DNA from 4 places in the Pedococcus sp. P2_D9 genome. Region 4 is predicted to be linked to each of the others. Evidence: predicted binding sites of a transcription regulator. Region 4 holds the regulator's gene; each other region holds the start of a gene.
What was found. Region 4 encodes LexA, which represses DNA repair genes until DNA is damaged. Its sites were predicted from a motif close to TCGAACANNTGTTCGA; they were not measured.
Positions count from the first base shown of each region.

Region 1: the regulator LexA is predicted to act here: its motif matches at 2,131-2,146, upstream of AC1DXJ_RS02455 (HNH endonuclease signature motif containing protein).
Region 2: the regulator LexA is predicted to act here: its motif matches at 1,508-1,523, upstream of AC1DXJ_RS00740 (HNH endonuclease signature motif containing protein).
Region 3: the regulator LexA is predicted to act here: its motif matches at 3,514-3,529, upstream of ruvC (crossover junction endodeoxyribonuclease RuvC).

Region 1 is NZ_JBFUEI010000001.1:512,275-517,018, reverse strand. Features, by position in the region: gene AC1DXJ_RS02460 (trypsin-like serine peptidase) at 1-524, opposite strand, end outside; gene AC1DXJ_RS02455 (HNH endonuclease signature motif containing protein) at 678-2,123, opposite strand; gene AC1DXJ_RS02450 (FMN reductase) at 2,308-2,955, opposite strand; gene AC1DXJ_RS02445 (LLM class flavin-dependent oxidoreductase) at 2,952-4,106, opposite strand; gene AC1DXJ_RS02440 (CapA family protein) at 4,206-4,744, opposite strand, start outside.
Region 2 is NZ_JBFUEI010000001.1:154,330-159,073, reverse strand. Features, by position in the region: gene AC1DXJ_RS00750 (riboflavin synthase) at 1-41, opposite strand, end outside; gene ribD (bifunctional diaminohydroxyphosphoribosylaminopyrimidine deaminase/5-amino-6-(5-phosphoribosylamino)uracil reductase RibD) at 41-1,066, opposite strand; FMN riboswitch at 1,188-1,316, opposite strand; gene AC1DXJ_RS00740 (HNH endonuclease signature motif containing protein) at 1,531-2,943, shown strand; gene rpe (ribulose-phosphate 3-epimerase) at 2,987-3,643, opposite strand; gene AC1DXJ_RS00730 (LLM class flavin-dependent oxidoreductase) at 3,726-4,744, opposite strand, start outside.
Region 3 is NZ_JBFUEI010000001.1:475,972-480,715, forward strand. Features, by position in the region: gene secD (protein translocase subunit SecD) at 1-662, opposite strand, end outside; gene yajC (preprotein translocase subunit YajC) at 675-974, opposite strand; gene ruvB (Holliday junction branch migration DNA helicase RuvB) at 1,207-2,310, opposite strand; gene ruvA (Holliday junction branch migration protein RuvA) at 2,314-2,916, opposite strand; gene ruvC (crossover junction endodeoxyribonuclease RuvC) at 2,913-3,464, opposite strand; gene AC1DXJ_RS02265 (YebC/PmpR family DNA-binding transcriptional regulator) at 3,578-4,339, opposite strand; gene pdxT (pyridoxal 5'-phosphate synthase glutaminase subunit PdxT) at 4,336-4,744, opposite strand, start outside.
Region 4 is NZ_JBFUEI010000005.1:183,829-188,572, reverse strand. Features, by position in the region: gene AC1DXJ_RS11035 (class I SAM-dependent methyltransferase) at 1-365, opposite strand, end outside; gene AC1DXJ_RS11030 (N-acetyltransferase family protein) at 384-923, shown strand; gene AC1DXJ_RS11025 (DUF4259 domain-containing protein) at 993-1,406, shown strand; gene AC1DXJ_RS11020 (hypothetical protein) at 1,382-1,594, opposite strand; gene lexA (transcriptional repressor LexA) at 1,806-2,531, opposite strand; gene AC1DXJ_RS11010 (LysM peptidoglycan-binding domain-containing protein) at 2,787-3,185, shown strand; gene AC1DXJ_RS11005 (hypothetical protein) at 3,292-3,789, shown strand; gene AC1DXJ_RS11000 (winged helix DNA-binding domain-containing protein) at 3,810-4,744, opposite strand, start outside.

The DNA.
Region 1 (4,744 bases), on a different contig from region 4:
TCCAGGTCGTCGGCGGGGCTGGTGACGAAGCACCGCTCGGGCTGGAGGGCCACCTTCGTGGGCTGGCTCGCGCCGTCCTCGTCCTCGACGTAGCGGAACCAGGCAATGGTGTCCGCCGCGGTCTCGGCCGAGTCGAGGACGTGGTGGTTGGTCATCAAGACCCATGGCGAGACGAGGAAACCGGTGCCCATCTCCATGGCGGTGGTGAGCTTCGCGACGGCTTCGGCACGCTTCGCGCCCGCGCCCAGCCACCACCCCGGCAGGAAGTCGGCGTTCTTGAAGATCCGCTCGAGGGTCTCGTCGACGACGGTCGGCGATGCGTTGCCGGCCACCGGTGCGCCCTGCCGCCTGGCATACGCGACCTTGCGGGCCAACGGCTCGGTCCGCCACGCATCCCGTTTCGCCGACCGCACTGCCTCGATCTGCTCGACCGTGGCCGGCCCGGGCGTGAACGTGGGTTCAGGCAGGGCAGCCGTAGGGTCTGCCCCTTGCGCTGGGTCGGGCAGGGCACTCATGATCGCCATCGCGGCACGCCTCCGTGGTCGTCCTTGCTGCTGGTCGGAGGGGCTTCCCTGCAGATGCCTCAGTATGGGCGCGATGTCGCCCGCTGGGCATCAGCAAGATGACGTAGGGGCGATCGGGCAACGCGCCGCACGAGTCGGACCGCGCGGAGGTCGTCAGCCCGCAGAGACGGCGTGCAGGTGGGTTCGTCGGGGCAGTTCGCGGTCGGGTGGGATCTCGATGTCAGCCCAGCGGGCGCGTTCCCCGGTGGGTGGTCGGTATGCCGGCTGCTCGCCGTCGCGGACCGCTCCGGGTGGAGCGCCGCCCTGCGGGGCGCCGCGTGGGGAGTTGTCGGGTGAGGCGGCAAGCTCAGTTGGAGTCGGTGGTCGGACGGGGAGTCCGTAGCGGTTGGTGACGACCAGGCCGTCGCGCCGGGTGGGGTCGCCGCTGATCGTGACGTCGCCACGGTCGATGGCGTCGTGGTGGAACGGGCAGAGACTGACCTGGTTGTCGACGTCGGTCGCGCCGCCCGATGCCCACTCCTCGAGGTGGTGGATCTCGACGAACCGGGTGGCCGTGCAGCCCGGGAAGCGGCAGCCGCGGTCGCGGTCCTCGATGAGCCGACGCGACCGACTCGGCAGGATCCGCATGGCGCGGCCCACGCTGACCGGCCGGCCATCGGTCTCCCAGACCGGCTGGACCATGCCGTCGGAGAGGAAGCGGCTCAGGAGTCGCTGCGGGATCGCTCCGCCGCCGTTGATCCAGGCGCCATCGGTCGACAGGTGCAGATAGACCCGGTAGTGACTGGACCGGCTGGTCGACGTCACGGTCGACAGCGCCCGGTGGGCGATCTCTTCGAGGGCATCGGCGTACGTGGGACGGTCCGCCCTGGAATCGTGCACCAGCGGGACGACGGACGCCCCCTCGCCACCACTGGAGCCCTGCCCGCTCTTCGTGTCTTCGGGCGGTGCCGCGCCAGTCTGGGCGATGAACAGCGCGTCCTTGGCTTCCTTGAGTGCCTGCTCGACCAATGCCCCGATCGGTGCCGGTGCGCTGTAGCGCAGCTGGAACCGGCCGTCGCGGTCGTAGTGCATGGACAGCTCAGGACGCGCGCAGGCTCGACGTTCCGCGTGGCCCTGTGCGACGGAGGCGTCTGTCGGCGAGCTCGGCTCGTTGGGCTCCGCCGGGTCACCGTCGCCAGGAGGAACGGTGAACGCGTGTCGCGAGACTGCTCGCCGCAGCTGCGGCACCGTCATGTGCACCGCCAGCTCACCGACCGACCGCTGGTGCGACGCGGGCACGTGGTGGGCGACGACAGCGGCCTGGTCCAGCGACAGGGCACCTGTCGCGACCGACCTGGCCATCGTCGGGAGCTCGGCTCGCCGCCGCGCCACCGCGACCACATCTCGCGCGTGCGCCGGCGACAGCCCTGCCCGGACGACGAAGTAGTGCTCGGGGGAGCGGAACCCGCCGTCGCCCCAGTGGTCGCCCTCGATGAGCTCGGCCGCGACGTCGACCAGCTCCGCGTGGGCGCGGTTCAACCGGCCGGCCACGGTCGCGGTGCGCGCCCAGAGGTCGCGCTGGACCTCGTCACGCTGCTCGGCAATCGGGCTGATCGACATGTCGCAATCGTACAGGTGTTCGAACTCCTTCGCAAGCGCCGTAACTGGGAAATTGGTTGCAGCGCAATGGAATTCATCGCAATGGGACTGTCGGTGCCACGTGCTAGGTGAGGTTGGTGCCGTGGTTCGGGAGTCTGCCGACGGAGGCGGTGATGACGTCAATGCCGTCCGCTCCTAGCGCGTCTCAGCGGGCGAGCAGCTCCTCGAACGGCACCGGATCGGCGAACTCGTCGACCCGAGCGGCCCTTGACGCCGACCCAGGCGCCGCGCCGCCGGTGACGAGGTCGGCGAGCTCGCCCGCGGCGACGGTGATGCGGCTCGACAAGCCGGCATCCACGGTGCCGCCCGTGCCCCAGTCCTCAGAGGCCGCGAAGACGCCTGTCGGCACCGTGACCGCCTTGAGGTAGGAGAACATCGGTCGCATGGCGTGCTCGAGCACCAGGGAGTGGCGCGCCGTGCCGGCGGTCGCCGCCATGAGCACCGGGGTGCCGCGCAGGGCCGAGTCGTCCAGGACATCCACGAACGTCTTGAACAGTCCGCTGTAGGACGCCTGGAACACCGGCGTCACGGCGATCACCGCATCAGCGTCGCGGACGGCGTCCAGGGCCAGGCGTAGGCCGCCGGTGGCGAAGCCGGTCAGCAGGGTGTTGGCGAGGTCGTGGGCGTGCTCGCGCAGGTCGACGAAGGTCACCTCCGCCTCGTCGCCGCGTTCGAGCAGGGCGTCCTGGGTGGCGGTGGCCAGCCGCTCGGCGAGCAGTCTCGTGGTGCTGGGCTGGCCCAGCCCGGCCTGCACGACGACGATCTGCCGGGCACTCGTCTGCTGGGAGCTCATCGGGTGACCTCCAGGTCCTGCGTGGCGGGAGTGGTGGCGGAAGTGGTGGCGTGCGTGGCGGGGCGCTCGGTGGCGTGCCTGGTCGCCGCGGCCAGTCGGCTGGCGTGAGTGGGGGCGTCCGGAACGTGGGCCGGCTTGCGCGCAGCCGCGATCTTCCGCAGCTCGGGCACGACCTGGGTGCCCAGGATCTCCACCTGCTCCATCACTGTCCGGTGCGGCAGCCCTGCGTGGTCGAGGAGGAACAGCTGGCGCTGGAAGTCGCCGACGGAGTCGGCCATCGCGGCATACCGCTCGATCACCTGGTCGGGCGAACCCACGGTGAGGGGCGTCTCCCGGCTGAAGTCCTCCAGCGACGGTCCGTGACCGTAGACGGGTGCGTTGTCGAAGTAGGGGCGGAACTCGCGCACCGCGTCCTGGCTGTTGGCTCGCATGAACACCTGCCCGCCGAGCCCGACGATGGCCTGGTCCGCGGAGCCGTGGCCGTAGTGCTCGAACCTGCGACGGTAGAGCGCCACCATCTGCCGGGTGTGGCTCATCGGCCAGAAGATGTTGTTGTGGAAGAAGCCGTCGCCGTAGTAGGCCGCCTGCTCCGCGATCTCAGTGCTGCGGATCGAGCCGTGCCACACGAACGGGGGTATGCCGTCGAGCGGGCGTGGCGTGGCGGTGAAGGACTGCAGGGGCGTGCGGTACTTGCCCTCCCACGTCACGACCTCCTCGGTCCAGAGGCGGCGCAGCAACGCGTAGTTCTCGATGGCCAGCGGGATGCCGTCGCGGATGTCCTTGCCGAACCACGGGTAGACGGGGCCGGTGTTGCCGCGGCCCATCATCAGGTCCACGCGGCCGTCGGCGAGGTGCTGGAGGGTCGCGTAGTCCTCCGCGATCTTCACCGGGTCGTTCGTCGTGATGAGAGTCGTCGAGGTGGACAGCAGGAGCTTGTCGGTCTGCGCCGCGATGAAGCCGAGCGTGGTGGTGGGGGAGCTGGGCACGAACGGAGGGTTGTGGTGCTCACCGGTGGCAAAGACGTCCAGCCCGACCTGCTCGACCTGGCGTGCGAGCTCCACGGTGTTGTTGATCCGCTGGTGCTCGCTGATGGTCGTGCCGGTGGTCGGATCCATGGTCACGTCACCGACGGTGAAGATTCCGAACTGCATCGGGCTCGCGCTCCTCGTGAGTTGGGTGGATAAGTAGTTGCGAATTCAACTACATGAACCGCGAGCCGCCGGGTTTCATTCCGGGCGCAGGCGCCTGTGTCACTCCGGCGTGGCGTCCAGACGCGCGCACGCGCCGGCCTGCTGCCAGAGCCTGAGCAACCGGGCGCTGCTCGCAGCGTCGGGCTCGCGCGGTATGCCGTCCGCGCCGATCAGCATGGGGGTCCAGACGGCCTTGCGCACCGCACTCAACCTGCCGCGCTTGGTGCCGCGGGCGGCATCGACGTCGATCGACAGCGTCAGCACCCCCGAGCGGGCATCCGGCTCGCGGCTGCGCCACCAGACGAAGTTCCCGAACCCGTAGTCGACGTAGGCGCGCCCCAGCCAACCCGCCCCGTTGACGCGGTGCGAGTGTCCGCCCACGACGATGTCGGCCCCGGCGCCCTCGAGCGCCTCGGCGGTCTGGACGGACAGCCGGTCGGGGCACGCCTGGTAGTCCAGGCCCCAGTGCAGGAAGACGACGACGAGGTCGTACTTCGCGGCCGCGGCCGACACAGCCGACCGGAGCCGGTCCACCGGACTCGCACTGGCGATCCCGCCCTTGCCCGGACCCGCCGAGTAGCGCGCGAGCGTCATCTCGA
Region 2 (4,744 bases), on a different contig from region 4:
GCAACGACCCGGCCGAGCTCCTCGACGATTCCCGTGAACATCAGCGAGCCCCCTTCAGTGATGCCGTGATCCGCACGTCGTCGCCGATCAGGGTGATGTCGGTCGGCTGCAGGCGGAGCGCATGGTCGATCGACGTGATCCCCAGGTCGCTGACCGACGGGCGGCCGCGCCCCAACAGGACGGGCGCGACGTAGGCCACGAGCTCGTCGACCAGGTCGGCCGCCATGAACGCAGCCGCGACGGTGGGACCCCCCTCGAGCCAGAGGTGGTGCACCTCGGCCTCGGCGAGCGCCGACAGGACGTCCTTGGGGTCGCGCGTCCGCAGCTGCCAGGTGGGAGCCGCGTCGTCGAGCACTCGGGCGTCCGGCGGGAGGTCACGCTCGCCCATGACCACCCGGATCGGCTGCTCGGGGTAGAGCGAGCCGTCGAGACGTCGCGCGGTCAACTGTGGGTTGTCGAGCAGCGCCGTGCCGGTCCCCACGAGGATCGCCCCACTGCGGGAGCGCTGCTCGTGGACGTCGGCCCGGGCGGCCTCGCCGGTGATCCACTGGCTGGTCCCGTCAGCCGCCGCACTGCGACCGTCGAGCGTGGTCGCGAGCTTCCAGGTCACCCACGGGCGCCCGGTGGTGACCAGATGGGTCCACGTCGCGTTCAGGGCCTGTGCCTCGTCGGCCAGCAGGCCGCCTTCGACCTTGACACCCCTCCTGCGCAGCCACTTGGCCCCACCCGCGGCGGCCGGGTTGGGGTCGGTCTGGGCATAGACCACCCGAGCCACACCCGCGGCATGCAGGGCCGCCGCGCAGGGTTGGGTCCGCCCGCTGTGGTTGCACGGCTCCAGGGTGACGTAGGCCGTGCACCCCGCCGCGCGCTCCCCTGCGGCGCTCAGGGCGTCGGCCTCGGCGTGGGGCGTCCCCGCGCCGCGGTGCCAGCCGGCGGCCACGACGTCGCCGGCGGCGTCCGCGAGGACGCACCCGACGCGTGGGTTGGGGTTGGCCCGGGGGCCATGGGCAGCCAGCCCCAGGGCACGACGCATCATCGCCGTGTCTGTCGCGGAGTGCTCTGCCACTGTCCTGCCCTTGCTCGAAACCGTGTCGGTTGAGCTCCGGGGGTGTGCAGGCGGGCCTGCTGGCGAGGGTCGGAACGCAGGGTCGGCAACTGCCGCACTGCGAACCCACTGGTCCCGCTGTCGCGTGCTGCCTACCATCCGGACTTTCACCGTCGGTCTGGGAGTTCCACCCAGTCAACCGGCCGCTGGCTGCGGTCGGGTCGCGGACTGTCACCGCCGGTTCGGAATTACACCGACCCCGGAGCACGTCAGTGTCCAGTATGCCGCAGCACGGCTGGGTGCGCGCCGTCCCGTCCGCGTGACGGTCCTCACGAAGGGGGCAGCCAGGAGAACACTTGCCAGCTCTGCCTGAGCCTCTACCACATACCTCTGACATGGGTAGGGCCGCGAAATGGATTGCGCCACAACAGAATTGGTTGTGGATGGTCTTGTCGTTGCCATTCGAACAGGTGTACGATTGAGCCATGTCGGTCAGCGCTATCGCCACGCAGCGGGAGGAGGTCCAGCAGGACCTCTGGACCCGTACGGCAATGGTGGCTGGGCAGCTCAACCGGGCCCACGCCGAGCTGGCCGACATCGTCGCGAAGCTGATTGAGGGTGGGCACTGGGGCGACGGCGGTTTCCGCTCCCCCGAGCACTACCTGATCGTCCGAGCCGGCCTGTCCCCCGCGCACGCCCGCGACGTCGTCGCGGTGGCCCGACGCCGCGCGGAGCTGCCGGATGCAGCCGCGGCGGTGAGCGCTGGTGCGCTGTCGATCGATACCGCAGCCGTGTTGGCCCACCACGTGCCGGCCAGCCACCAGGCATCGATGACCCACCTCGCTCGGCACGCCACGGTGCCGCAGCTAAGGCGAGCCGTGAGTCGACACGCGTTCCACGACTCGGGCTCCGAAACGGAAGCCACCCCTCAGGACGTCAGCCGTCCCAGAGACGCCATCGAGACTGAGCCGGAGCGCCTGGCGTGTGCCAAGCCAGAGCTGTCCATGCACTACGACCGAGATGGCCGGTTCCAGCTCCGCTACAGCGCGCCCGCGACGATCGGGGCGCTCGTCGAACAGGCCGTCAAGGAGGCCAAGGACGCCTTGTTCGTCCAGCAGCGGGACGGCGACCCGCCTGCAGCCCCTCAACCCACCTACGCCGATGGCCTCGCGGAGGTCGCGCAGCGGTCCTTGGCCGGCGTTGCCTCCACGAGCCGCGCCAGCCACTACAAGGTCTACCTCCACCTGGACACGGACGGCGCCTGGATCAACGGCGGGGGCGCCATCCCGACCCGGCTCGTCCAGCGGTTCCTCACGGACGGCGCGCTCCAGCCAGTGTGGGAGACGCAGGGGCGACCGATCAGCGTCGGCCGCACGATGCGCATCCTCCCCCGGCGCTCACGCAGGCTGATCGAGGACCGCGACCGCGGATGCCGGTTTCCAGGATGCACCGCAACCCGGTTCGTCGAGATCCACCACCTCGACGACTGGGCCCACGGTGGCGCCACAGACGACGACAACCAGATCAGCCTCTGTCCGTTCCACCACGACGCCATCGATCGCGGGGACTTCACCGTCACCGGAGACCCGACTCGCCACGATGGGCTCGTCGTCGTGAATCGCTACGGGCACCAGTTGCGACCGCCAGGGCCTGACGAGCTCGCCCCACCGGACGAGGGTTCGCGCGAGTGCGACGACAGGGTCACGACCTACCGACCACCGTCGGGGGAACGAGCTCGCTGGGCTGAGATCGAGATTCCCTCCGATCGCGAGCTCGAGGACACCTTCACGCCGCGCCTGCGCGTTGTCTCAGGCGCAGCCGAGAGATCCGCCGCCGGGCCAGCAGTGATCGAGCGCGACCCCTTCGATGCGATCCACCGCTGGGACGAGTCCGGCTGACGGCCCCAGGACACGGCCGGGACCGACGAGGATGCCGGTCTGCTCAGTGGGCGTGCGTCGCCGCCAGGGCGCGCAGCTCGTCCACCGCGGCGGCCGCGTCCTCGGCACCGTAGACGGCCGATCCCGCGACGAACACGTCGGCACCTGCCTCGGCGCACTCCTCGATGGTCTTGGCCGACACCCCCCCGTCGACCTGCACCCAGACCTCGCCACCGAGGCGCCGCACCGCCTCGCGCACTTGGGCCACCTTCGGCATCTGGTCGGCCATGAAGGACTGTCCCCCGAAACCGGGCTCCACGGTCATGACGAGCACCATGTCCAGGTCGGGCAGGAGGTCCTCGTACGGCGCGAAGGGGGTCCCCGGCTTGATGGCCATGCCCGCCCGGACATCCAGGGCGCGGAGGTTCTTCGCCAGGGCGCGCGGGTCGCGAGCGGCCTCGATGTGGAACGTGACGGACGCGCCGCCCGCCTCGGCATACATGGGGGCCCAGCGGTCGGGGTCGTCGATCATCAGGTGGCAGTCCAGCGGGATCGGGCTCACCTTCGCGAGGGCCTCGACGACAGGGAGTCCCAGGGTGAGGTTCGGCACGAAGTGGCCGTCCATCACGTCGACGTGCGCCCAGTCGGCGTTGGCGATGCGGCCCAGTTCGCTCTCGAGGTTCGCGAAGTCGGCGGAAAGGATGCTCGGCGAGATCTGCACGGCCGACACTGTATCCGCCCGCGAACGCGGCGACGGGGCGGGCGTCGTCGGGGGCGGCGGAGGTGGGGGACGCGTCTGCGACCTACTGACCGAACGCGGCTGCCAGCAGCGCCAACGTCGCCTCACGAGCCGGTGCGAGGGCCGCGGGGGTGCCGCTCATGGCTCCGGCGACAGGGTGGACCATCACCTCGTCGACGTCGTACTCGGCAGTGAGGGCGGTGAGCTGCTCGGCGACGACGTCGGGAGTGCCGACGACCCAACGCCCACGCATCTCGGTGGCGAGATCGCGGTGCCCGTCCGCGATCCCGGCCTCCTCCGCCTGTTCGACGAGCAGTTGCGGGGCAAGTCGACCGCCGGTCCGCAGCGCCACCATCGACGCCAGGTTCGGCAGCGTGAGTCGCTCGGCCTCGACCTGGCTGGGCGCCACCACGACGTTGACCGTGAGGAAGGTGCGTGGCTCCGGATGCGCGGCGGATGGCCTGAAGCCCCTGCGGTAGAGGTCGAGGGCTGCTGCCGTGCCGCGCCCCGAGAAGTGGTGGGCGAAGACGTACGGCAGGCCGCGCTCCGCCGCCAGGCGCGCCGAGTAGTCGGAAGACCCGAGCAGCCAGACGTCGGGTGCCGAGGCGGCCCGGGGAGTGGCGTGCAAGGGGTGGACGTCGCCGCCGACCCTGATGCCGACACCCTCGGGAGACATCAGGGCCATGACGTCGTCGACGTACTGAGGGAACCGCTGGACCGCGTCCTGGTCGACCCCGCCTGCGCCGTGTCGCAAGGCGTAGCTGGTCACCGGGTCGGTGCCGGGGGCACGTCCGATCCCGAGGTCGATGCGCCCCGGGTGCGCTGCTTCCAGCAGGGCGAACTGCTCGGCCACGACCAGTGGTGCATGGTTGGGCAGCATGACCCCGCCGGAGCCGACGCGAATCCGCTCCGTGGCGGCGGCCACCATCGCGATGAGGACCGGCGGGTTCGTCGCCGCCACCGCGGGCATGTTGTGGTGCTCGGCCAGCCAGTAGCGGCGGTAGCCGTGGCGGTCCGCAACCCGCGCCAGCGACCGGGTCGCGGCCAGCGCGTCCCCCGTGGTCTGGTCGCTGCGGACGGGGA
Region 3 (4,744 bases), on a different contig from region 4:
GCCAGGTCGCTGGCGTTCTGGGGCGCGGCGGTCGAGCCGGTGGGCTTGGCCGTGGAGGTACCCGTGGCACTGCCCGTCGCGGAACCGGTCGGAGTGGGCGGCGTGGTGGCCTTGACGAACGCCCCGGGCAGGGCGGAGCCGGCCGGGGTCGCCGAACCGGTGGCCGTGGCGGAGGGGCTGGGAGCCTTGCTCGGCGTGGCGGTGCCCGTTGCCGTGCCGGTGGCCGTCCCGGTGTCCGTGCCCGTGGGGGTCGGCTGGTTCACTCCCGGCGCGGCAGCGAGGACGGGTCGGAAGCGCATCTGCGAGGACTTGCGGATGGCGTCCTCGGTCGTCTTGTCCAGGCTGGTGCCCGGGACGCTCACGACGATGTCCTCGCCGTTGCGCGTGGTCACCTCGGCGCCCGCGACGCCGTTGGCGTCGACGCGTTGGACGATGATGTCCCGCGCCTGGGTGAGCTGCTCGTTGGTGACCTTGCTGTTGCCGACCAGCACGGGCTTGAGCACCAGCTGGGTGCCCCCGTCGAGGTCGAGACCGAGCTTGGGCTGCCACTGTGCGTCACCCCAGGTGGTGGCCGCGAAGAGGAGGCCGTAGAGGCCGAGGGTGACGGCCGCCAGCGCTGACAGGATCTTCAGCGGCTTGCGGTTGTGCGGGTTGATTGCCACGTGCAGGGACCTCTACTCGGTGGTGCTGGGTGCGGCCGGGCCGGGTGACACCGTCTTGGTGCCGATGGCGCGCCGGTCGAAGCGGACGGTGACCCCGGGGCTGATCTCCAGGGTGGCGGTGCTGTCGTCGAGGGACGTGATCGTGCCGTAGAGCCCGGAGGTCGTGCAGACCTCGTCGCCGACGGCCAGAGCCGCCTGCAGTGACTGCACCTCGCGCTGGCGCCGACGCTGGCTGAACACCATGAAGACGATGAGCAGCACGGGCAGCGCGAAGATCAGCAGGCTGGCTATGGGCGAGCCGCCATTCGACATGGAGCAGTCCCTTCACGGTTGGGGCAGTCAGGGTGCGGCGCCACGCAGTAGGGCACGCGCAAGTCCCCGGCTCCAGCCGGGGGACCGCCCGAGTGTAGGTGACGCACGGCATACCGACCAACGTGCCCCACCGTGGCTGCGTTCCAATTGTGACCTTTGCTCGCCCATGGCGAGAAGGGGCGAGCACGGGCGAGCACGTGCAGGTATGCCGTGGGCACGCCGCCCGAGCGGGTCACCCGCCGAAGCGACCCTCGCCGGTGTCGAGGGGCAGGCTGGGCTGGGGTTGGTGGCCGAGCGGTGGCGTCAGGCCCAGGTGCTCCCACGCCATGGCCGTCGCGGCCCGGCCACGAGGCGTGCGCGTGATGAAGCCCTCACGGACGAGGAACGGCTCGGCGACGGTCTCGACCGTGTCGGCCTCCTCCCCCACTGCGACCGCGAGCGTCGACAGACCGACGGGTCCGCCTCCGAAGCGCCGGCAGAGGGAGTCGAGGACGGCGCGGTCGAGGCGGTCCAGCCCGCGGTCGTCGACGTCGAACAGGGCCAGCGCGGCATGCGCCGCCTCCTCGTCGACGACGTCGCGTCCGTGCACCTGGGCCCAGTCGCGGACCCGTCGCAGCAGCCGGTTCGCGATGCGTGGTGTGCCGCGCGATCGCCGCGCGATCTCGGTGATGCCGTCGGTGTCGGCGGACACCTCGAGCAGTCGCGCCGAGCGTTCGAGGATCGTGACCAGGTCCTCGGCTGCGTAGAAGTCGAGGTGCCCGGTGAAGCCGAACCGGTCGCGCAGCGGCGCGGGCAGCAGCCCTGCCCGGGTGGTGGCGCCCACGACGGTGAAGGCGGGGAGCTCCAGGGGGATGGCTGTGGCGCCGGGGCCCTTGCCGACGATGACGTCGACCCGGAAGTCCTCCATGGCGAGGTAGAGCATCTCCTCGGCCGACCGCGACATGCGGTGGATCTCGTCGAGGAAGAGGACCTCCCCCTCCATGAGCGAGGAGAGCACCGCCGCCAGGTCGCCGGCGTGCTGGATGGCGGGGCCGCTGGTGATGCGGATCGGCCGCCCCAGCTCGGTGCCGATGAGCATGGCCAGCGTGGTCTTGCCCAGACCCGGCGGCCCGGAGAGCAGCACGTGGTCGGGCGGTGTCCCCCGTCGCCGGGCCGCCTCGAGCACGAGCGAGAGTTGGTCGCGCACCCGCGTCTGACCGGTGAACTCGCTGAGCCTGCGTGGTCGCAGGGCTGCCTCCACGGTGCGCTCGTCGGCATCGCCCTCGGCGTCGACCACCCGCGCGGTGGCATCGACCGACGAGTCCTCGAACATCTCGGAGGAGAAGCCGTCAGCCATGGCCTAGCGCCCCAGCTCTCGCAGCGCCGCGCGGAGCATCGCGGAGACGTCGGCGCCGGCCGGCGCCGCCTCCGCCGCCCGCGACACGGCGTCGTCGGCCTGCTTGGCGGAGTATCCGAGCCCCACGAGGGCCTCGGCCACCTGGTCACGCCAGGCCGTGGCTCCCACGGCCGGGACGGCAGTCGCGCCACCCGCCGCACCGGACGGCATACCGAGCTTGTCGCGCAGCTCGAGGACGATGCGCTCGGCACCCTTGCGGCCGATCCCGGGCACCTTGGTGAGCGTCGCGAGGTCCGCGCTGCTGACCGCTGCCCGTAGCCGGTCGGGGGCCAGCACCGAGAGCATCGCGAGGGCGATCCGAGGTCCGACGCCCGAGACGGTCTGCACCTGTTCGAAGATGTCACGCTCGTCGTCGGACGTGAAGGCGTAGAGGGTCAGCGAGTCCTCGCGGACGACGAGGGTGGTCGCGAGCAGCGCCTCCTGACCGAGGTGCAGTGCGGACGCGGTGGCCGGTGTCGTGTGCAGCAGCATGCCCACTCCCCCGACCTCGACGACGACTCGGTCGAGACCGATGTGCCGCACCGGTCCGCGGACCGAGGCGATCACCGGGCCACCGCGGCTCGGCCCGCTGAGCGGAGGCGTTCCTGCTTCGCCCTGGCGGCGTCCTGGAGCCGGGTGGCGGCGGGGCCCTGCCACAGGTGGCAGATGGCGATGGCGAGGGCGTCCGCGGCGTCGGCGGGCTTCGGCGCGGACTCCATCCGCAGGATCCGGGTCACCATGGCCGTCACCTGGGCCTTGTCGGCCCGGCCCGAGCCGGTGACCGCTGCCTTGACCGAGGTCGGCGTGTGCAGCTGGACCGGGAGCCCCCTGCGCGCCGCGGCGAGCAGCGGGATCGCCGAGGCCTGCATGGTGTTCATGACGCTGGCGACGTTGACGTCGGCGAAGACCTGCTCCACGGCGATCGCGTCAGGCTCGAACCGGTCGAGCCACGCGTCGAGCTCGGTCTGGAGGTAGAGCAGCCGCTCGGCGGTCGGCTCGGTGGCCGGGGAACGCACCACGCCGACGGCCACGAGGCGGACCTGGCGACCACGACCGCCCTCGACCACCCCGATGCCACAGCGGGTCAGGCCGGGATCGACCCCGAGTACGCGCACGACAGCTGCTCCCTCACGTCCGACTGCGTTTTCGAACAACCATGCGTTTCCGAACACATGTTCGGTTGAACGCTACACACCGGTTCGCACCTTCGGGCGCAGCAACACGCCTTCTACTCGTCGTCGTCCTCGATCTCGGCGAGCACGTCGTCGCTGATGTCTCCGTTGGCGAACACGTCCTGCACGTCGTCGGAGTCCTCCAGGGCCTCGATGACGCGGATCATCTTGCGTGCCCCGTCTGCGTCGAGCGGCACCTTGAGGTTCGGCACCCACGAGGCCTCGGCGGAGTCGTAGTCGATCCCGGCGTCCTGGACGGCCTTGCGGACGGCGACGAAGTCGGTCGCCTCGGAGATGATCTCGAACGCGTCGCCGAGGTCGTTGACCTCGTCGGCACCGGCCTCGAGGACGATCTCGAGGATGTCGTCCTCGGTCTTGTCGCCCTTGGGGACCACGACGACGCCCTTGCGGTCGAAGACGTAGGACACCGAACCGGGGTCGGCCAGCTGGCCGCCGTTGCGGGTCAGCGCGGTGCGGACCTCGGCAGCGGCCCGGTTGCGGTTGTCGGTCAGGCACTCGATGAGGACGGCGACACCACCGGGCGCGTAGCCCTCGTAGGTGATGGTCTCCCAGTCGGCGCCGCCGGCCGTCGCGCCGGACCCGCGCTTGACCGCGTTGTCGATGTTGTTGTTGGGGACCGAGGTCTTCTTGGCCTTCTGGATGGCGTCGTAGAGCGTCGGGTTGCCCGTGGGGTCACCGCCGCCGGTGCGCGCCGCGACCTCGATGTTCTTGATGAGCTTGGCGAAGAGCTTGCCCCGCTTCGCGTCGATGGCAGCCTTCTTGTGCTTCGTGGTTGCCCATTTGCTGTGGCCGCTCATGCCTTGCCTCTCACGATCTCGACGAACAACTGGTGGAACCGGTGGTCACCGGTCACTTCCGGGTGGAAGGAGGTGGCCATCAGCGACCCCTGACGAACGGCGACGATCCTACCTGCGGCAGGTCCGTCCTCCACGCGGGCCAGCACCTCGACCCCCTCGCCCACCTCCTCGACCCACGGCGCACGGATGAACACGGCCCGCATCGGCGCGCCGCCGATGGCCCGGATGTGCAGGTCCTCCTCGAAGGAGTCCACCTGCCGGCCGAACGCGTTGCGACGCACCGTGATGTCCAGGCCGCCCAGCGTCTGCTGGTCGGGTCGGGCGTCGGCGATGCGGTCGGCGAGCATGATCATCCCCGCGCAGGACCCGTATGCCGGCATGCCCGCCGCCAGCCGCGCCCGGAGT
Region 4 (4,744 bases):
GCGTCCGCCACCACCCAGTCGATCCGGAGCCCGCGACTGGAGGCCTCCTTCTCGCCCTTGGCCAGCCCCACCGCCGAGAAGTCGACCGCCGTGACCCGCCAGCCCTTCGAGGCCAGCCACACGGCGTGTCGGCCCTCGCCGGCGCCGAGGTCGAGGGCGCGACCGGGCGGCCAGGCGCCCACGATCCTTTCCACCTCGGCGTTGGGCGTCGCGCTCCAGACGTGCTCGTGGGCGGCATACCGCTCGTCCCACAAGGCCTGTCGGTCCGTCGGCCCACCGCGGTCGGGGTCGGGCAGCTTCGAAGCCTCAGCCGAGTCGTGCGTCCCGTGGCTGTGGTCGTGGCGGTGGCCGTGCTCGTCGCTCATCCCCCTAGCATCGCCGATATGAGCAGCATTGCCCCGGACAGCGGCCGCGCAATCGTCGTCCGTGACGCGACGCCGGCGGACCTCCCCGCGATGGCCGCCATCTACGACGAGCAGGTCCGCACCTCGGTGGCGACCTTCGACACCGAACCCCGCGGCGCGGCATACCTCGGTGAGAAGCTCGCCGCCACCGGTGCCGGCAACGTCGGCAACGTCGTCCTCGTCGCCTGCGCGGACGAGCAGCTGCTCGGGTACGCGTTCTCCGGTGCCTTTCGCCCGCGGCCGGCCTACGACGGCACCAAGGAGGTGTCGGTCTACCTCGCGGAGGGCGCGCGCGGTCTCGGCCTCGGACGGACCTTGTATGCCGCGCTGCTGGCGCGGCTGGACGCCGCACCTGAGGTGCACACCCAGGTGGCCGTGATCGCCCTACCGAACGACGCCAGCGTGGCGCTGCACGTCGCGTGCGGCTTCGAGCGGGTGGGAGTGCTTCACGAGGTCGGACACAAGTTCGGTCGTTACGTCGACACGGCCTGGTACCAACGGATGACTCCGCACGAGTAGGACTGGCGTGTCGCTGCGTCTCTTGGCACCCTCGAAGGAGCATCGTTCGCACGCTGTGGAGGTTGGGAGATGGGCGCCACCGGAGCCGGGCCGTTCGAGAACGACGACGCACTCGACCTGCTCGACGAGCTCGAGGAGTCCGAGCAGGACGTGCGACGCAAGCGGGTCGAGGCGGCCCTCGACCAAGTGGTCCGCGCGCGGGGGTACATCGAGGCGCCGACCATGTCGCAGGCGGTGGCCGCAGCGGTGCTCGTGGCTGCCTGCGACGACTTCGAATCCGTCGTGGGCGAACGCAATGTGCCCTGGTGGGTCGACGAGGAACCCATCGAGGTGGACGAACAGCTGGAGGAGCTCGCCACCCGGGCACTGCACCGGGCGATGCAGTCAGACGACAACGAGCTGTGGGAGCTGTGGGCCGAGGGTGACGGCGGCGAACGCTTCGCCACCAAGATCACGCACTACCTCGACGCGCTGGGTGACTGAGCGGGGGAATGGGCGGGGGACTGGGCGGGGAGCTGACCCTGTGCCCGACAGATCCCGAGAGCCGCGTCGATCTGGTCCAGGTTCAGCTGCGAGCAGGCGTGGCTCGCGGCGTCGATCAGGTCCGCGAGCAGTTCGATCTCGGACCCCAGCACCTGGTCGGTGAGATCGGGGTCGGGTTGGGCCTCCATGTGTAGAGAACGCACGTGCGAGTCGCCTGTTACGGGGCACGTGACGCACACGGGCCCGCGAGGTCCGCTTCAGTCCATTCGGGCGAATGAGCCATCAGCCGAACGGATGATGGGTCGACTCGTGCCGGCCCCACGACGCGCCTGCACGCACGTGTGCCGCGGAGCGCACGAGGCGCTCCGCGGCACACGTCGCCGGACCTGAGGGTCGAGCTCAGACCCGACGAAGCACCGCCGTGACCTTGCCGAGGATCGTGGCGTGGTCTCCGTCGATGGGGTCGAAGGCGGCGTTGTGCGGCATCAGCCACACCTTGCCGTCCTTGCGCTTGAAGGTCTTGACGGTGGCCTCGTTGTCGAGCATCGCCGCGACGATGTCTCCGTTGTCGGCCGTGGGCTGCTGGCGGACGACGACCCAGTCGCCGTCGCAGATCGCGGCTTCGATCATCGAGTCGCCGACGACCTGGAGGAGGAACAGCTGGCCCTCGCCGACGATCTGCCGGGGGAGAGGGAAGACGTCCTCGACGGTTTCCTCGGCGAGGATGGGCACACCGGCGGCGATGCGCCCGAGCACGGGCACGTAGGTCGCAGCCGGGCGCTGGTCGCCGGACCCGGTCTCGTCGTAGGTCGCCGTCTCGTCCTCGGCGGAGGCGCCGCCGCGGTAGCCCCGCATGTCGGCGGGGGAGTCGGGGGAGACCACCTCGATGGCGCGCGGCCGGTTGGGGTCGCGGCGCAGGAAGCCCTTGCGCTCGAGGGTGGAGAGCTGGTGGGCGACCGAGCTGGGGGAGGTGAGGCCGACCGCCTCGCCGATCTCGCGCAGGCTCGGCGGGTAGCCGCGCCGGTCGACCGAGTTGCGGATCACCTCGAGCACCCGTCGCTGCCGGACGGTGAGCCCGTCACCGCGATCGCGGTCGGGCAGTTCCTTGACGTTGTCGTCGCTCATGCCGCTTCCTCACTTGAGCAGTTTCGGGTGCAGGTGCAGGTCAGGTGCCGTATGCCGGGTGCTCGCGGAGCCGTTGTCAGTGCCCTCTGATGTGCTAGCGGCATGAACACAGCGTATGGCCTTCGAACGCCTGTGCCAAACATGTGTTCGACGCGTGTCTTGATTGATTCGAACATGCGTGCTAGAAATCAGTCAAGCAGTTCTTCGCACACCCGTTCGAGGAACGCAGCAGAGCACGTCACGATGGAGGACCTGATGAGTGCAGCAGTCGCTTGGGACGTCGCCCCCGCACCGGTGCGGGTCCCCGTTCGCCCGGCTCGCCCCCGCCTGGTCTCGGTGCCCACCGGCCCAGAGGTCGCCGTCGCTCCCGCCGCCCCGCTGCGCCTGACCCGTGCAGCCCGGCTCGCGATCACGCTCACCGTCGTGGTGACGGCCGTGGCCCTGGCGATCGCCGTGTTCTCCGGTGGCGCGTCCGCCACCGTGATCGACCACTCCACCACGGTGCAGTCCGGTCAGACCCTGTCGCAGATCGCGGTCGAGCAGCTCCCGCAGCTGTCCATGGCCGAGGCGGTCGCCCAGATCCAGGTCGCCAACGACCTGACCGACAGCAACGTCCACGCCGGTCAGACGCTGCTCATCCCCGCCGTCGGCTGAGACCCGCCAGCTGCCGACTGAGCGCGCCGGTCGAGTGCCCTACGCATTTCGCGCTACGCGATAACCACGATGCGCTGGGCGCGAACCTCGTAGGACCGTGGTCGGCATGCACACCACCACACGGATGGCGGCCGCCCTGGCCGCAGCTGCCGGAGCAGTGACCTTCTCGGTGCTCCCGGCCATCGCCGCGGCGGGAACTCCCACCTCGTTCACCGTCGACACCCAGTTCGTGGACGGACCCAGCGACATCACGGCCGCGACTGGTCCGCTCTCGGCATGCACCCAGGTCACCGACCTCGAGAACGCCGCCGACCTGCGGACCCACAACCAGCTCGTCTTCAGCGGGGTCAAGCAGCTCACCTGTGGCACGGCGACGGTGACGGTCGGATATCAGGCCTTCATCACCCTCCCCGCGTTCCAGAACCCGAACGTGCTCCCAGAAGGCGGCGGCTACCGGACCTTCGGGGACTGGTGGGTCATCGACTCGACCCTGCCGGGCGTGAGCTCGGGCGGCGGCAAGCTGGCGGGCGACAACCGCACCTGCACGCTCGATGCCGGCTCAGTCGGCTGCATCACCGACGCCTTCCGGGGCTTCGTCTCCTAGGACGGTGGCGGGCCGACCGCTCAGCGGTCGGCCCGCTTCGGCCTGCGTGCTGGGTGGCCGAGCTCGCCGCCCCAGAGGTGCGGGGTGCCTTCGTTCTCGACCAGGGACAGGTCGCGCCCAAGGAAGCCAGCGAGGCGCTGGGCCGCCACCCTGACCTGGGTGCGTCCTCGAGTCGAGACCTCAGGAGCGAGGTGCACCTCGACCTGCACGGCGTCGGGTCGCACGGTCCGTTTCCAGAGCCCGACGTTGGTGCCGTCGAGCACCACGCTCGCCCAGAACGGGTCGGTGTGTTCGGCATAGGGGTGGCCGGGCAGCGCTGAGAAGTTCACCTGCGGATAGGTCAGCACCGCCTCGTCATAGGTCGGGAAGAGGTATGCCGCCGGGGCGCCTCGACTGACCCGGCGCACCTGCGTCGGGTCGAACCAGTGCGGGATGCCGTCGACCTCCACTTCCTCCAGGTGGTCGCCGAGCTGTGCGAGCGCTGCCTTGGTGTCGCTGACCGTCATGGTGGCCCACCGGGTGAAGTCCTTGACCGAGGCCGGCCCGTGGCCGCTGAAGAACCGTCGGACCAGCTCCACGACAGCCTCGTCCCGGCTGCGTTCGGGTGTCGGCGCAATGACCTCGTCGACGAGGGCGTAGGAGTGGTGGACACCCTTCATCGGCCCTGAGCAGACCAGGCCGCGCATCTCCGCGACGATGAGCAGGTGGCCGAGCTGTTCGCCGGGCTTGATGCGTGAACCGCGCTCGACGAACGCCTCACCGAGCTCGGGTCGAGTGAGAAAGTTCTTGTCCTGCAACAGTTTTGCCAGCAGCTCGAACCCGTCGCCGAGCCGCTTCGTGTCGTCGAGGCCGAGCTGGCGGTGCCGCGCTCCCATGCTCGACAGCACGCGCGGCGAGGTGAGGGCGAGGATCCAGCGCAGGTCCTCGGGAGCGACGAAGTGCCACGTCGGCCGCA